DNA from 4 places in the Mesorhizobium sp. B2-7-3 genome. Region 4 is predicted to be linked to each of the others. Evidence: predicted binding sites of a transcription regulator. Region 4 holds the regulator's gene; each other region holds the start of a gene.
The links. The regulator LexA, encoded in region 4, represses DNA repair genes until DNA is damaged. The targets are predictions, from matches to a motif close to TGTTCNNNNTGTGTTCNG.
Positions count from the first base shown of each region.

Region 1 (3,325 bases), on a different contig from region 4:
CCAACGACATCAGGCCGCAGACCGGCAGCCGCTTTGCCTTCGCCGGTCAAGACGCGGCGATCGAATGCGAGATTCTCGATGCCGAGCCCGAACGCCTGCTGCGCTATTCCTGGCGCGAGCGGTCGGACGATGCCGCGCACCCACTCGACAGCACCGTCACCTTCACACTCGCCCGAACCGTTTCCGGCGGCACGCATCTGCGCATCCTCCATGACGGCTTTGCTCGCAAGGCGATGCCGGCCGTGGCCATGGCGGGGGCAGGCTGCCGGCTTTCGCTGCACGGGACCGGCACGCCTATAGCCGCGAACACCCCACGCCTTCTGCTGCTGCACGCGGCTTGAACACGGAAAATTGGAGACAGAAAATGAGCGGTGTTGCCAGTCTTGTGCCGATGGTAATCGAGCAATCGAGCCGCGGCGAACGCGCATTCGACATTTTTTCGCGGCTGCTGCGCGAGCGCATCGTCTTCGTCAACGGGGAGATTAACGATGACGTCTCGGCGCTGGTCTGCGCGCAGCTTTTGTCGCTGGAGTCGGACAATCCCGAGAAGGAGATCTCGCTCTACATCAACTCGCCGGGCGGCATGGTGACCAGCGGCTTCGCCATCTACGACACGATGCAGTATATCAGCTGCCCGGTGTCGACCGTGTGCATGGGCTTTGCCGCATCGATGGGATCGTTCCTGCTGATGGCGGGCACGGCCGGGCGGCGCATCGCACTACCCAACGCCACCATCCTGCTGCATCAGCCGCTGGGCGGCTTCCAGGGCCAGGCTTCCGACATCCAGCGGCACGCCGAACGCATCGGCCAGACCAAACGCCACATGACCGAACTCTACGCCCAGCATTGCGGCCGCAGCTATGAAGACGTCGAGCGCACGCTCGACCGCGACCATTTCATGACCGCCCGCGAGGCCCAGGCCTGGGGCATCGTCGACCATGTGTTCGACACCCGCAAAAAGGCTGCGTAGGACCAGAGTGAGGTCAAATCCTGCTGCTTGTCGAAGATTTGACGATCCCGCTCTGGCTCCGGTGGCGGCAGGCCCCTATAACAAGGGATGACCGACACTCATCGATCAAGAACATCGCACCGTGTCACGGCCGCCATGGTGCTTGCCATCGTCGGCCTTGTGTCCAGGTCGGCACTTGCCGACGAGGCCTCGTCGTCGGTTCGGAAAGGCGCCCTGCCCGGCGTAACCGGCGACTATCGCATCGCAAAGCCCGCCCCGGTGCCCGAACCCGACGACGCGTTCCCCAGCAGCGGCAACGGGCAGTTCAAGATCGGCAATACCGATGTCAGGATTTCCGGCAGCATCACCGTCGATGTCGGAGTTGGCGGGACCAAGCCACCCAGATAGGCAAAGATCGGGCCTTCCAACTGGAGCCCGCCAAAAGAACAGCCCCGCCGTGCCTTGGGCAAACGGACGGGGCTTTTCTGGATCTCAAATCCATTTTTGCCGGGAGTGTACTGCCGGCGTTTGATTTCGGATGCTTCGCGGCATTCAGCCGACGATCCGACTAGCAGTCTCTGATTTTCAGGGATACGGCAGGTCACGGTTTGTCGGGTGGCGCAAACGCCTGCCCTTGGCACTTATGCCTGCCGCGGCTCCAGTAACAACTGAAGCCCTGGGGGACTATCCGGTGGCGTCATGCTCCGCTCCTCTTGTCCGTTGCGACATTGTCGTCGTGAAGCGCAAATCGCAAATGCCTGCGGCGTCTCGCAGGCCGCCTTGGGGCGGCGAGGCCATCGATAGACGGCCGGCTTCGCTGACTTCGCAAGACTGCTCCCGTGAGTTGGCCGCGTCAACCATCAATAGCCGGTTACGGAAAAATGTGATCGCCGGGAGCTTACGTTCGGGTCAGCTTCCGCACAGCTTTGTCAGGAGCGTGTTCGGCCTTTGTTCTTTCCGCTTGCCCCCTCGCGCGAAAGGCGGTTAAACGACTTCTGTCGAGAATTGTGGCGTCTCTCGACGTGGCGGCAAAAATAACTACATAGGGAATGGCCGGGGAAACCCGCCGATCCCACAAATTCCAGATCTGAGGCGGCGACCTGACATGGCCGACCATAAATATCTTTCCATTCGCGGGGCGCGCGAACACAATCTGAAGAATGTCGATCTCGACCTGCCGCGTGACAGCCTGATCGTCATGACCGGCCTGTCGGGCTCCGGCAAATCGTCGCTTGCTTTCGACACCATCTATGCAGAAGGCCAGCGCCGCTATGTCGAGAGCCTCTCGGCCTATGCCCGGCAATTCCTCGAAATGATGCAGAAGCCGGACGTCGACCAGATCGACGGCCTGTCGCCGGCCATCTCGATCGAGCAGAAGACCACGTCGAAGAACCCGCGTTCGACGGTCGGTACCGTCACCGAGATCTACGACTATATGCGCCTTCTGTTTGCCCGCGTCGGCGTGCCCTATTCGCCGGCCACCGGCCTGCCGATCGAGAGCCAGACGGTCAGCCAGATGGTCGACCGGGTGCTGGCGGTCGAGGAAGGCACGCGCCTGTTCCTGCTGGCGCCCATCGTGCGCGGCCGCAAGGGCGAGTACCGCAAGGAATTGCTGGAGTTGCAGAAGAAGGGCTTCCAGCGCGTCAAGGTCGACGGCGTCTTCTATGAAATCGCCGATGTGCCGGCGCTGGACAAGAAGTACAAGCACGACATCGACGTCGTCGTCGACCGCATCGTCGTGCGCGGCGACCTTGCCACAAGACTTGCCGATTCCATCGAGACGGCGCTGAAGCTGGCCGAGGGGCTGGCGGTGGCGGAGTTCGCCGACAGGCCGCTCGATGCCAGCCAGACTGGCGAGGATTCGGTCAACAAGTCGAAGAACGAGACGCATGAGCGCATCCTGTTCTCGGAAAAGTTCGCCTGCCCGGTCTCCGGCTTCACCATTCCGGAAATCGAGCCCAGGCTGTTCTCCTTCAACAACCCGTTTGGCGCCTGCCCGACCTGCGACGGTCTCGGCAGCCAGCGCGCCATCGACCCCAACCTCGTGGTGCCCGACGAGAACGTGTCGCTGCGCGACGGCGCCGTCAGCCCATGGGCGAAATCGACCTCGCCCTATTACTCGCAGACGCTCGAGGCATTGGGCAAGGCGTACGACTTCAAGCTCGGCGACAAGTTCAAGGATCTTTCAGCGCCGGCCCAGGAAGCGATCCTGCGCGGCACCGGCGAGCGCGAGATCACCTTCCAGTATGATGACGGCCTGCGCTCCTACAAGACGACCAAGACCTTCGAAGGCGTCATCCCCAATCTCGAACGGCGCTGGAAGGAGACCGAATCCGCCTGGATGCGCGAGGAGATCGAGCGTTTCATGTCGGCAAC
Region 1 is NZ_VFTY01000010.1:238,741-242,065, reverse strand. It holds gene FJW04_RS22800 (SRPBCC domain-containing protein) at 1-341, shown strand, start outside; gene FJW04_RS22795 (ATP-dependent Clp protease proteolytic subunit) at 365-970, shown strand; gene FJW04_RS22790 (hypothetical protein) at 1,058-1,357, shown strand; gene uvrA (excinuclease ABC subunit UvrA) at 2,055-3,325, shown strand, end outside.
Region 1: uvrA (excinuclease ABC subunit UvrA) is a predicted target of LexA. The motif match lies at 1,888-1,905, and genes of this name have one in related genera.

Region 2 (3,325 bases), on a different contig from region 4:
GGCGCGCCGTCATTGCGGTTCAACCCCTGCTCGCTGCCCTTGGTGTCGCCCGGCGGCGGCACGTCGGCGCGCGGCACCAGCCGCGACGTGAAGGCAAGATAGGTCGGCATCCCGAACATCACTTGCCGCACCGGATCGACCGCCACGCCACCCCAGTTGAACGTGCCGAAATTGCCGGGATAAACCAGCGATCCCTGCAGCGAGGGCGGCGTGTAGCGGCCTTCATAGCGCAATTTGTGAAGCGCGATGCGGCACGCCAGCTGGTCGAACATGGTGATGCCCCACATATCATGCTCGGTCAGCGGCGGCGGGTTGAAGGAAAGGTCCGACGCGGGCTGCGTCGGCGATGTGTGGTCGCCCTCGATGGCGCCGCCGGGCGCCGGCACTTCCTTGACCGCAATCACCGGCTCGCCGGTGCGCCGGTCGAGCACATAGAGGTCCCCTTGCTTGGTCGGCCCGACCAGCGCGGGCACCACGGAGCCGTCGGCCTTGGTGATGTCGACCAGGCTCGGCTGCGCCGGCACGTCCATGTCCCAGAGGTCATGGTGCACGGTCTGGCGCACCCATTTCAACTGCCCGGTGTTGAGGTCCAGCGCGGTGATCGAGGAGGAGAATTTCTCGACATTGGCACTGCGGCCCATGCCGAGCTGGTCCGGCGTCTGGTTGCCGAGCGGCACGTAGAGCAGGCCGAGCTTCTCGTCGGCGCTCGGCGTCGACCACATGTTGGGCGAGTTGGCGGTGTAGGTCTGGCCGGCCGCCAGCGGCGTCGTCTGGTCCGGATTGCCGGAATCCCAGTTCCACAGCAATTTGCCGCTGCTCGCATCATAGGCGCGGATGACGCCGGACGGCTCCTGCGTCGAATAATTGTCGTTGACCGCGCCGCCGACGATGATCTTGCCGCCGGCGATCAGCGGCGCCGAGGTCGAGTAGTAGTAGCCCGACTTCGGATACGGCATGCCGGTCAACAGATTGAGCGTGCCGCCCTCGGCGAAGGCCGGGCAAACCTGCCCGTTGGCGGCGTCGAGCGCGATCAGCCGCGCATCCGAGGTCGGCAAGTAGACGCGCGCCGCGCAGGGCTGGCCGGCGGCGCCCGCCGCATCGGCATAATAGGAAACGCCCCGGCAGGTCTGGTGCTGGCGGTCCTTGTCGAGCTTGATCTTGGGATCGTAGCGCCACTTCTCCTTGCCGGTCGCCGCATCGACGGCGATGGCGAAGTTGTGCGGCGTGCAGATATAGAGCGTGTCGCCCACTTTGAGCGGTGTCACCTGATAGGTGGTCTCGCCGACATCGTCGGGGCCCTTGACGTCGCCGGTGCGATAGGTCCAGGCCGGCTTCAGGTTGGCGACGTTTTCCGGCGTGATCTGGTCGAGCGGCGAATAGCGCTGGCCGAACTGCGTGCGCCCGTAATAGTGCCATTCGCCCGCAGGCACATCGCCGCCGAGATTGGCGTTGGGGATCACCTTGTCGGTGTCGAGCGCACCGCCGATATCCTTCGGGTCCGTGGTCATCGAATAGCCGGCCACCGCCAGCGAAGCCAGCACGGCAAGGATCAAAGGGGCTCGTCCGTCCGGACCGGCAAGGCCGCGCCGCGCCCACGGCGTCAGCAGCCACAACGCCACCAGCACGATGATGCCGCCGCGCGGGCCGAGCTCCCACCAGTCGAAGCCGGTTTCCCAGACCGCCCAGGCCAGCGTGCCGAGCACGATCGCCGCGTAGAGCCAGAGCGCCGTGGCACGGCGCCGGTAGAGCAGCCAGGCGGCGACCAGGAAGGCGAGACCGACGATGATGTAGTACCAACTGCCGCCCAGCGAAGCCAACCAGATGCCGCCGGCGCCAAGCGCCAGGCCTATGAGGAAGAGAATGAGGGAGGTGATGGTGACAGCCAAGATGATACTCCTTCGACTGTTGCGCGCATGGGCGGGCTAGGGCAACCCGGCATTGCGTGTTGCTCGTGCAACTTTCTCCTGACGGCGGCGCCTGTCAAGCGTAGGTCGCGAGCCCGCGGGCAGCAACCTCGTTCCGCCTGGGATTGTTCCACAACGGCGGTTCCCATATCGGTGAAGCCGCCGTATCGGGCACTTTACCGGAACAAAACGTAGACAGTTCTGGTCTTTCCCTCCCGAATCACTACATTCGGGGGAGATGTCCGGCTTTTCCGAAGACATGCCCTTTTTCGACGAACCCAATGCGCGGCCCACGGCCCCGTCGGGCATTGCCGCGCGCGCCATGGCTGCCCGCGGCGGCCAAAACAATGCGCCCGACTATCTCAGGGGCTTGAATCCCGAGCAGCGGCTGGCGGTGGAGACCACCGAAGGCCCTGTTCTGGTGCTGGCCGGCGCCGGCACCGGCAAGACCCGTGTGCTGACCACCCGCATCGCCCACATCCTTGCCACCGGCAGGGCCTTCCCCTCGCAGATCCTGGCCGTCACTTTCACCAACAAGGCCGCGCGCGAGATGAAGCAGCGCATCGGCATCCTAATCGGCGAAGGCAATGTCGAGGGCATGCCGTGGCTCGGCACCTTCCACTCGATCGGGGTGAAGCTGCTGCGCCGCCACGCCGAGCTTGCCGGGCTGAGGTCCGACTTCACCATCCTCGACACCGACGACGTCGTGCGCTTGATCAAGCAGCTGATCCAGGCCGAGGGCCTGGACGACAAGCGCTGGCCCGCGAAACAGTTCGCCCAGATGATCGACGGCTGGAAGAACAAGGGCCAGGGTCCGGCCGACATCGCCGAGGGCGATGCGCGCAGCTTCGCCAACGGCAAGGGCCGCGAGCTCTACAAGTCCTATCAGGAGCGGCTGCAGACGCTGAACGCCTGCGATTTCGGCGATCTGCTCTGCCACCCGATCCGCATCCTCCGCGCCAATCCCGATGTGCTGAAGGACTATCACCGGCGGTTCAAATACATCCTCGTCGACGAGTACCAGGACACCAACACCGCCCAATACATGTGGCTGCGGCTTCTGGCGCAGAGGCCGAGCGGATCACAACCAGCACGAAGTGGTTCTCCGGGTGGGCGCGTTCCAAGTTTTTCCGGTGTTTCGGATGGAACGGAAGCGGGTGGCTATAGACCCGCAACTCCAGAGGACGAATCAGCAGTTTCGGCCGAAGGCCGCAAGCCCGACCGGGCGTCCGAGCCGTTGCGAGGCCCCCGCGGAGGGCCCACGCCGGCAGGCGCGGAACAGCCCGTGAGCGAAAACAAAGTCAATATCTGCTGCGTCGGCGATGACGACCAGTCGATCTATGGCTGGCGCGGCGCCGAGGTCGACAACATCCTGCGCTTCGACAAGGATTTTCCGGGCGCCACCATCATCCGGCTGGAGC
Region 2 is NZ_VFTY01000005.1:175,994-179,318, reverse strand. It holds gene FJW04_RS13380 (glucose/quinate/shikimate family membrane-bound PQQ-dependent dehydrogenase) at 1-1,886, opposite strand, end outside; gene FJW04_RS13375 (UvrD-helicase domain-containing protein) at 2,143-3,325, shown strand, end outside.
Region 2: FJW04_RS13375 (UvrD-helicase domain-containing protein) is a predicted target of LexA. The motif match lies at 2,085-2,102, and genes of this name have one in related genera.

Region 3 (3,325 bases), on a different contig from region 4:
GTCCTGCGGGCTGATGTCGACGTAGCGGACCGGCTTGCCGATCGCCTGCGAAATCCGCGCCGCGATGTCGCTCATCGTCAGCGCCTCGGGTCCGGTCATGTCGAGGCTCTCGCCTTCATGGCCGCCATCGCGCAGCAGCCGGACGGCGACCTTGGCGATGTCCTCGACATCGACCGGCGACAGTTCGGTGCCGCCAAGCGCCAGATAGAAGGCGCCCTCGGCGGCGATGGTCGGCGCGTCGCGCAGATAGGCCTGCATGAACTGGCTGGGGCGCAGATGCGTCCACGCCATGCCGGCTCCTTCGAGATAGCGCTCGACCTCCTCATGCATGCGTGTGAAGCGGAACTTCGTCGCGTCATAGCCGATGTTGGATTCGGCACCGGAAAACTTCACCACATGCGCGACGCCGGCCTGCTTGCAGGCGTCGATAAAACGGCACTGCGTCTCGACCATGTCTTGCGCGGCGGTCGAAATCATCAGCACGCGATCGACACCATCGAGGGCCGCGCCAAGCGTCTCCGCCCGGCGCATGTCGCCGTCGACCAGCTCGACGCCGGCAAGTCCGCCGAGCCCTGCCGCGGATGCCCGGTTAAGACCGCGAACCAGCGCCCTCACTTGATGCTTCTGCCGCGCGGACTCGCGCACGATTGCCTTGCCGCTCAGGCCGGTGGCGCCTGTCACCAGGATCATCTGTCTCTCCATTCAGCGTTGATGCGACCGCCCTTCCGGCGACCCACCTTGAAGACGAAGAGAAGCGGGCAAAGGATTCCGGCCAAACGTCTTTTTACCGGCGTGCGGCCTACACGCCGGCGATCAGCCTGCCGGCGCGTAGCGGCTGACCACCATGCCGCAGGCATAAGCCTTCGAACCAAGCAGAAGCAGGTTTCGGAACCCGCCTTGGTCGAAAATGCGGTGGCCGGCGCCCAGCACGGCCGGATTGACGAACAGCTGGAACTCGTCGACCAACCCGGCCGCGATCAGCGCCGCGTCCTCCTGCTGGCCAAGTTGCGGCCCAACGATTTACTTTTGGAAGCATTTGACTGATGGAAAGAACGATGTCAATAGTAAAGTGATTTAAAAATGGAACCGTAGAGATGTCGACGCGTGAAAGATCCGGCTGCCCGATCAGCCTGTCGCTGGAATTGCTCGGCGACCGCTGGACGCTGCTCATCATCCGCGACCTGGTCTTCGCCGGCAAAAAGCATTTTCGCGAGTTCCTGCAATCCGATGAAGGCATCTCCTCGCGCACATTGGCCGAGCGGCTGCAGACGCTGCAGGACGAAGGCATTCTCACCCGCAGCGACGACCCTAGCCACGGGCTGAAGGCGATCTACCGGCTGACCGAAGCCGGCATCGATCTCCTGCCGGTGCTGGCCACGCTCGGCGCCTGGGGCAGCAAGCACCGCAAGTCCGACGACAAGCTCGCCCGTATCGCCGACGAACTGGCGGCCGGCGGCGAGCCGGCGCTGGAACGGATGAAGGCGGCACTGCGGGCGGAGCATGTTGTCTAGGAAGTGGCGCTGCCTCCTTCCGCCCTGTGGAAAAGGAGGCACTTTACGCGCCTCGGTTACGCCCAAAGGACACCGATGCAGCAAAGACCCGATTGACAACGATCTCTGTTTGTTCACTATATGTTTCTGTCTATCAGCAATCGCGGATGAGCGGAACAGGATGGAAACGACGGCCACCATCCTGCATGCCGATCTCGACGCCTTCTATGCCTCGGTCGAGCAACTGCTCGACCCGTCGCTGCGCGGCAAGCCGATCGCGGTTGGCGGCGGCGTGGTGCTCGCCGCCTCTTACGAAGCGCGCGCCTTTGGCGTGCGCGGCGGCATGCCGGGACGCAAGGCGCGCGAGCTTTGCCCGCAATTGATCTTCGTCGGCGGCAATTTCAGCCACTACCAGCGGCTGGGCGACGCGGCGATCAAGGTGCTCGACGATTTCACGCCGGTGGTCGAACGCATCTCCATCGACGAGGCCTTCGCCGATGTCGCCGGCTGCACGCATCTGTTCGGCTCCCCGCGGGAAATCGCGACGGCGATCCGCGGCCGTGTGCGGGCCGAACTCGGCCTGCCGATCTCGATCGGCGTGGCGCGCACCAAGCATCTGGCCAAGATCGCCTCGCAAGTCGCCAAGCCAGACGGGCTGGTGGTGGTCGAGCCCGGCACCGAGCTTGCCTTTCTGCACGATTTGCCGGTCTCGCTGATGTGGGGCGTCGGCCCGGCAACCAGGGCGCGCTTGGCCGAGATCGGCGTCGAGACCATCGGCGAGCTGGCCCGGACCCACAGCGGCGCCCTGACCCGGCTGCTAGGCCCCGCGGCCGGCGAAAAGCTCGCGGCGCTGTCGTGGAACCGCGATCCGCGCAAGCTGGAGACGAAGCGCCGGGCGCACTCGGCCGGCGCGCAATCGGCGCTCGGGCAAAAGCCGGCCGTGGCGCGAGTGATCGTGCCCACACTGCTGCATCTGGCCGACCGCGTCGCCAGCCGGCTGCGCGCCAAGAACCGCCCCGGCCGCACGGTGACCGTGCGCGTGCGCTTTGCCGATCTCAGCGCCGTCACGCGCTCGATCACGCTGGAACAGCCGATCTCGGCGACCGCCATGCTGGCCGAGATCGCAGGGGATTTGGTGCGCGGCGTGCTCGCCGGGCATCCCCAGGAGAAAACGATCTCGCTGCTGGCGATCTCGGTCTCGCACCTGGAGGAGAGCGCCGAACTGCAGCTCGACCTGCCGCTCGGCCTCGCCGACGAGAAGCGCCGCCCGGGCAGCCAAAAAGGCCTCGCGCGCTTCGGCGCCGACCGCGCCATCGACAAAATCCGCCAGCGTTTCGGCAAACAGGCGGTCGGCTACGGTACGGTGGCACTGGAAGCGGCCCGCTCGGTGCCCGACGAGTTCAGGGAACTGGCGGAAAAGGAGCTTTGAGCGGAAAAGGGACTGTCCCCGACGGCGCGCCAATCGACACCATGCCGCGCTTCGCTACTGTCGGGCCGACGCTGCACCGACCCCATAGAGTTGCCCGCCTCCCGGCACGGCGCCTGTTTCCGTCCCGCCGCGCTCTGTAAACACAAGGCCGGAGCCCGGCACGAGGTCGCGGATTGTGCGCGACGTAATGATCTCGCCCGGCAAGGCTTGGCCGAGCATCAGCACTGCTTGGTCGATGGCGGTACCGGTTAAATCACCGTCTTGCTTTTCGCACTCGCCAATATGCACCGCGGCACGGACGCCGAGGCCGGATGGCTTCAAACCGTCGCGGATCGCCATGGCGCATTGGATCGCCCGCGTCGGACGCTGGAAGGCAGCGAGGAGGCCATTCGCGTCGCGCCGGATC
Region 3 is NZ_VFTY01000009.1:47,018-50,342, forward strand. It holds gene FJW04_RS20405 (SDR family oxidoreductase) at 1-690, opposite strand, end outside; gene FJW04_RS20410 (hypothetical protein) at 814-930, opposite strand; gene FJW04_RS30435 (hypothetical protein) at 898-1,044, shown strand; gene FJW04_RS20415 (helix-turn-helix domain-containing protein) at 1,095-1,511, shown strand; gene dinB (DNA polymerase IV) at 1,672-2,919, shown strand; gene FJW04_RS20425 (alpha/beta fold hydrolase) at 2,974-3,325, opposite strand, start outside.
Region 3: dinB (DNA polymerase IV) is a predicted target of LexA. The motif match lies at 1,622-1,639, and genes of this name have one in related genera.

Region 4 (3,325 bases):
GCACCTATGGCGTCGGCTGGACACCGTTGCGCGAAGCCCTGTCGCGGCTCGAGGCCGAACGCCTGGTCACCGCGATCAGCAATCGTGGTTTTGCCGTGGCTCCGGTGTCGCGGGCCGAGCTGGAGGATCTGGCACGCGCCAGGATGGTGGTCGAGATACCCCTGTTCCTCGAATCGATGGAAAAAGGCGGCAGGGAGTGGGAGGATGCCGTGGTCACCGCCCACTACCGGCTCTCGCGTTGCAAGACGGCGGTCGACGATCCCTCGGACGCGGCCGTCGACAGATGGGACGAGAACCACGAGGCTTTCCATGCGGCGCTGCTGAGCGCCGCCACATGCGACTGGCTGTTGCGGTTCCGCTCGACGATCTCGGATCAGCTGCGCCGGCATCATCGCTTTCTTGGTCTGGCGCCGACACTGCGGGCCGCGGCCGGCCTCAAGGATGGCTATGAAGAGGCAATCGAAGCGCTACGCGAAGCGATTGCGATCGAACACCATACCGCGATCATGGAAGCGGCGCTCGACCGTGACGTCGAGCGGGCCAAGGCGCTGATGACGGCGCATATCGGCTACACACTGCACGTCTATGTCCACAGCGAAGACAGCGGCGCTACCAGATACGCCGCTCGCGCCGGCAGCTTGAAGGCGGGTTCGGGATAACTTCAGCGCTTCCGCGACGCCTATTCGAACGCGCTGGCCGGAGTGCGCCGAACGCCCCGATCCATGGCCGCCCGAAGCTACCAATCGTTGGCATTTTGGTTTCGTTTCGTTCCGCGAATAATGGCTCCGCGATTTATACGTCCTTCCGAGGAGAAGCCTTCCAACTAACTGATGCCAAAGCCTCGTCGGCGGATGGGCCACAGGCCATTAACCAAAACGATTTCAATGCGCCTGCCGACGGCGGAAAGGACTGGTTGCCGCCCGCCGTCGCGGGCAAAAAACTTCAGACCCCTTAACAAATTCATTAAACTTTAAACGGTTGCAGAACACAACTGGAACAGATAGTGTTTGTTCTGGGTTTGTTTTTTCGATTCTGGTTCAACCTTTCGTTCAATGTCTTGGGGGCCGCCATGCTGACACGCAAGCAACATGAACTGCTGATGTTCATCCACGAACGGCTCAAGGAAAGCGGGATACCGCCTTCCTTCGACGAGATGAAGGAAGCACTCGATCTTGCCTCCAAGTCGGGGATCCATCGCCTGATCACGGCGCTGGAGGAGCGCGGCTTCATTCGCCGGCTACCCAATCGGGCGCGCGCGCTGGAAGTGCTGCGGTTGCCGGACTCGATCGCGCCGGGCCTCAATGCGGCAAAGAAGTTCTCGCCAAGCGTCATCCAAGGCAGCCTTGGCCAAGGCAGTCTCGGACGCCAGATCAGGCCGGCCGCTGCGCCTTCGCGCCTGCCCGCGGCCGGCAACGACGACGATGCGGTTTCAGCCGTGTCCATCCCGGTCATGGGCCGTATCGCCGCCGGTGTGCCGATCGATGCCATCCAGCATCAGACGCATTCGATCTCGGTGCCGCCGGACATGATCATGGGCGGCGAGCACTATGCGTTGGAGGTCAAGGGCGACTCGATGATCGAGGCTGGTATCTTCGATGGAGACACGGTCATTATCCGCAATGCCGACACGGCAAGCCCGGGCGAAATTATCGTGGCACTGGTCGACGAAGAGGAAGCGACACTGAAGCGGTTCCGCCGCAAAGGCGCTTCGATCGCGCTCGAGGCCGCCAATCCAGCCTACGAAACGCGCATTTTCGGGCCGGACAGGGTCAAGGTGCAAGGCAAGCTGGTCGGGTTGATCAGGCGTTACTGAGCCGGCTTGCCATCGGGCTTGTCGGGTTTTTTGTACGGCGGCAGCCCCCTCGCCTCGCGTGAGAATTTTCGCTGTTCGTGCCAGGGCCGGTATGGTCCGTCGATGGCGAATGCGATCGCGGCCCGGGTCGTGGCCGACTGGGGATTGAAGAAGACGGCAGCGCTTCCCTTGCGGGCGAGCTGCCGTTTGGTGACGACGAGAACCAGTGGATTATGGCAGGCGTCATAGGCGGTTGCGTCGTTGACGATGATCAGGTCGGCGAAAGCGCAGGCTTTCCAGGTGGTCTTGCGGTCCTCGACATAGGCAATGATCGCGCCGGAAGGGTGCCTGGCAAGGCACAGGCCTTCGCGGCAGTAGAAGGGCGATCCCGGCGGCAGGTCGGTGGGACTGGCAACATCGAATTGCCTGTCTGTCGTGTCGAACATTTCCGGTTTGACGATTGTTTCGGAGATCAGGGCGCGCTTCCAGTTGTCGGTTGCGAATTCGTTCGGACGTTCCCGGTTGACGGCCAGTTCGCCATTGCCGATCGGCAGCGCGACCAGCCGCGCATCTTCCGAGATCAGCACATCGGGCGCGCGTGTGTGCGACACAATCAACAGGCCGGCAAGCGCGAATGGCAGCGCCGCGAGCCGCAGCCATGTCGTCGCCATCGTCGCGATTGCCAGCGCGACGGTGACCAGCAGCACGGATTGCTGCGAAATCAGCCCGACTCCATCGACCGGAGAGCGCTCCGATATCCACGCCGACACGGCGATCATAGCTGTCAGGCCCTTGCCCATGAGATAGAGAGCCGGCCAATCCAGTCCGAATGGCATCAGCAGGGCGCTGGCGACGGCCAGGAACATCACGACCGACACGATCGGCATCACGGCCAGATTGGCGAACAGGCTGAGCGGCGATACCCGCTGGAAATGCCAGATGGCAAACAGTGCCGTGGCGCTGCCGGCGATAATGGACGTCATGGCCAATCCTCCTGTCGCCAGCAGGAATTTTCGCGTCAGGAACCCCGCCAGGGATCGCTTTGGCGGCGGTGGCCGCGTCTTTCCCGCATGGTGATCGGCCCAGCCGGCATAAGCGCCAACCAGGGCCGCGGTCGCGGCGAACGACATCTGAAAGCTCGGGCCGACGACCTCGTGAGGCGAGACCAGGATGACGGCGATCGCCGAGATCGCCAGATTGCGCATGGTCAGGGCAGCGCGATCGAAGAAGACGGCAATCAGCATCACCGCCAGCATGATGAAGCTGCGTTCGGCGGCAACGACGACACCGGAAATGATGAGATAGGCCGCGATCGAGAACAGTGCGGCGGCGGCCGCGTATTTCTTCACCGGCCGGCGCGCGGAAAAGTCTGGAAACAGCGCGAAGGCACCACGCAGCAGACCCATGATGGTGCCGGCCACAAGCGCCATATGCAGTCCCGAAATAGAGATGATGTGATAGATGCCGGTACGCCGCATCGCTTCATTGATTTCATCGGGTATGCCGGCGCGCACGCCGACGATCAGCGCCGCC
Region 4 is NZ_VFTY01000017.1:35,964-39,288, forward strand. It holds gene FJW04_RS28015 (GntR family transcriptional regulator) at 1-659, shown strand, start outside; gene lexA (transcriptional repressor LexA) at 1,070-1,813, shown strand; gene FJW04_RS28025 (ComEC/Rec2 family competence protein) at 1,807-3,325, opposite strand, start outside.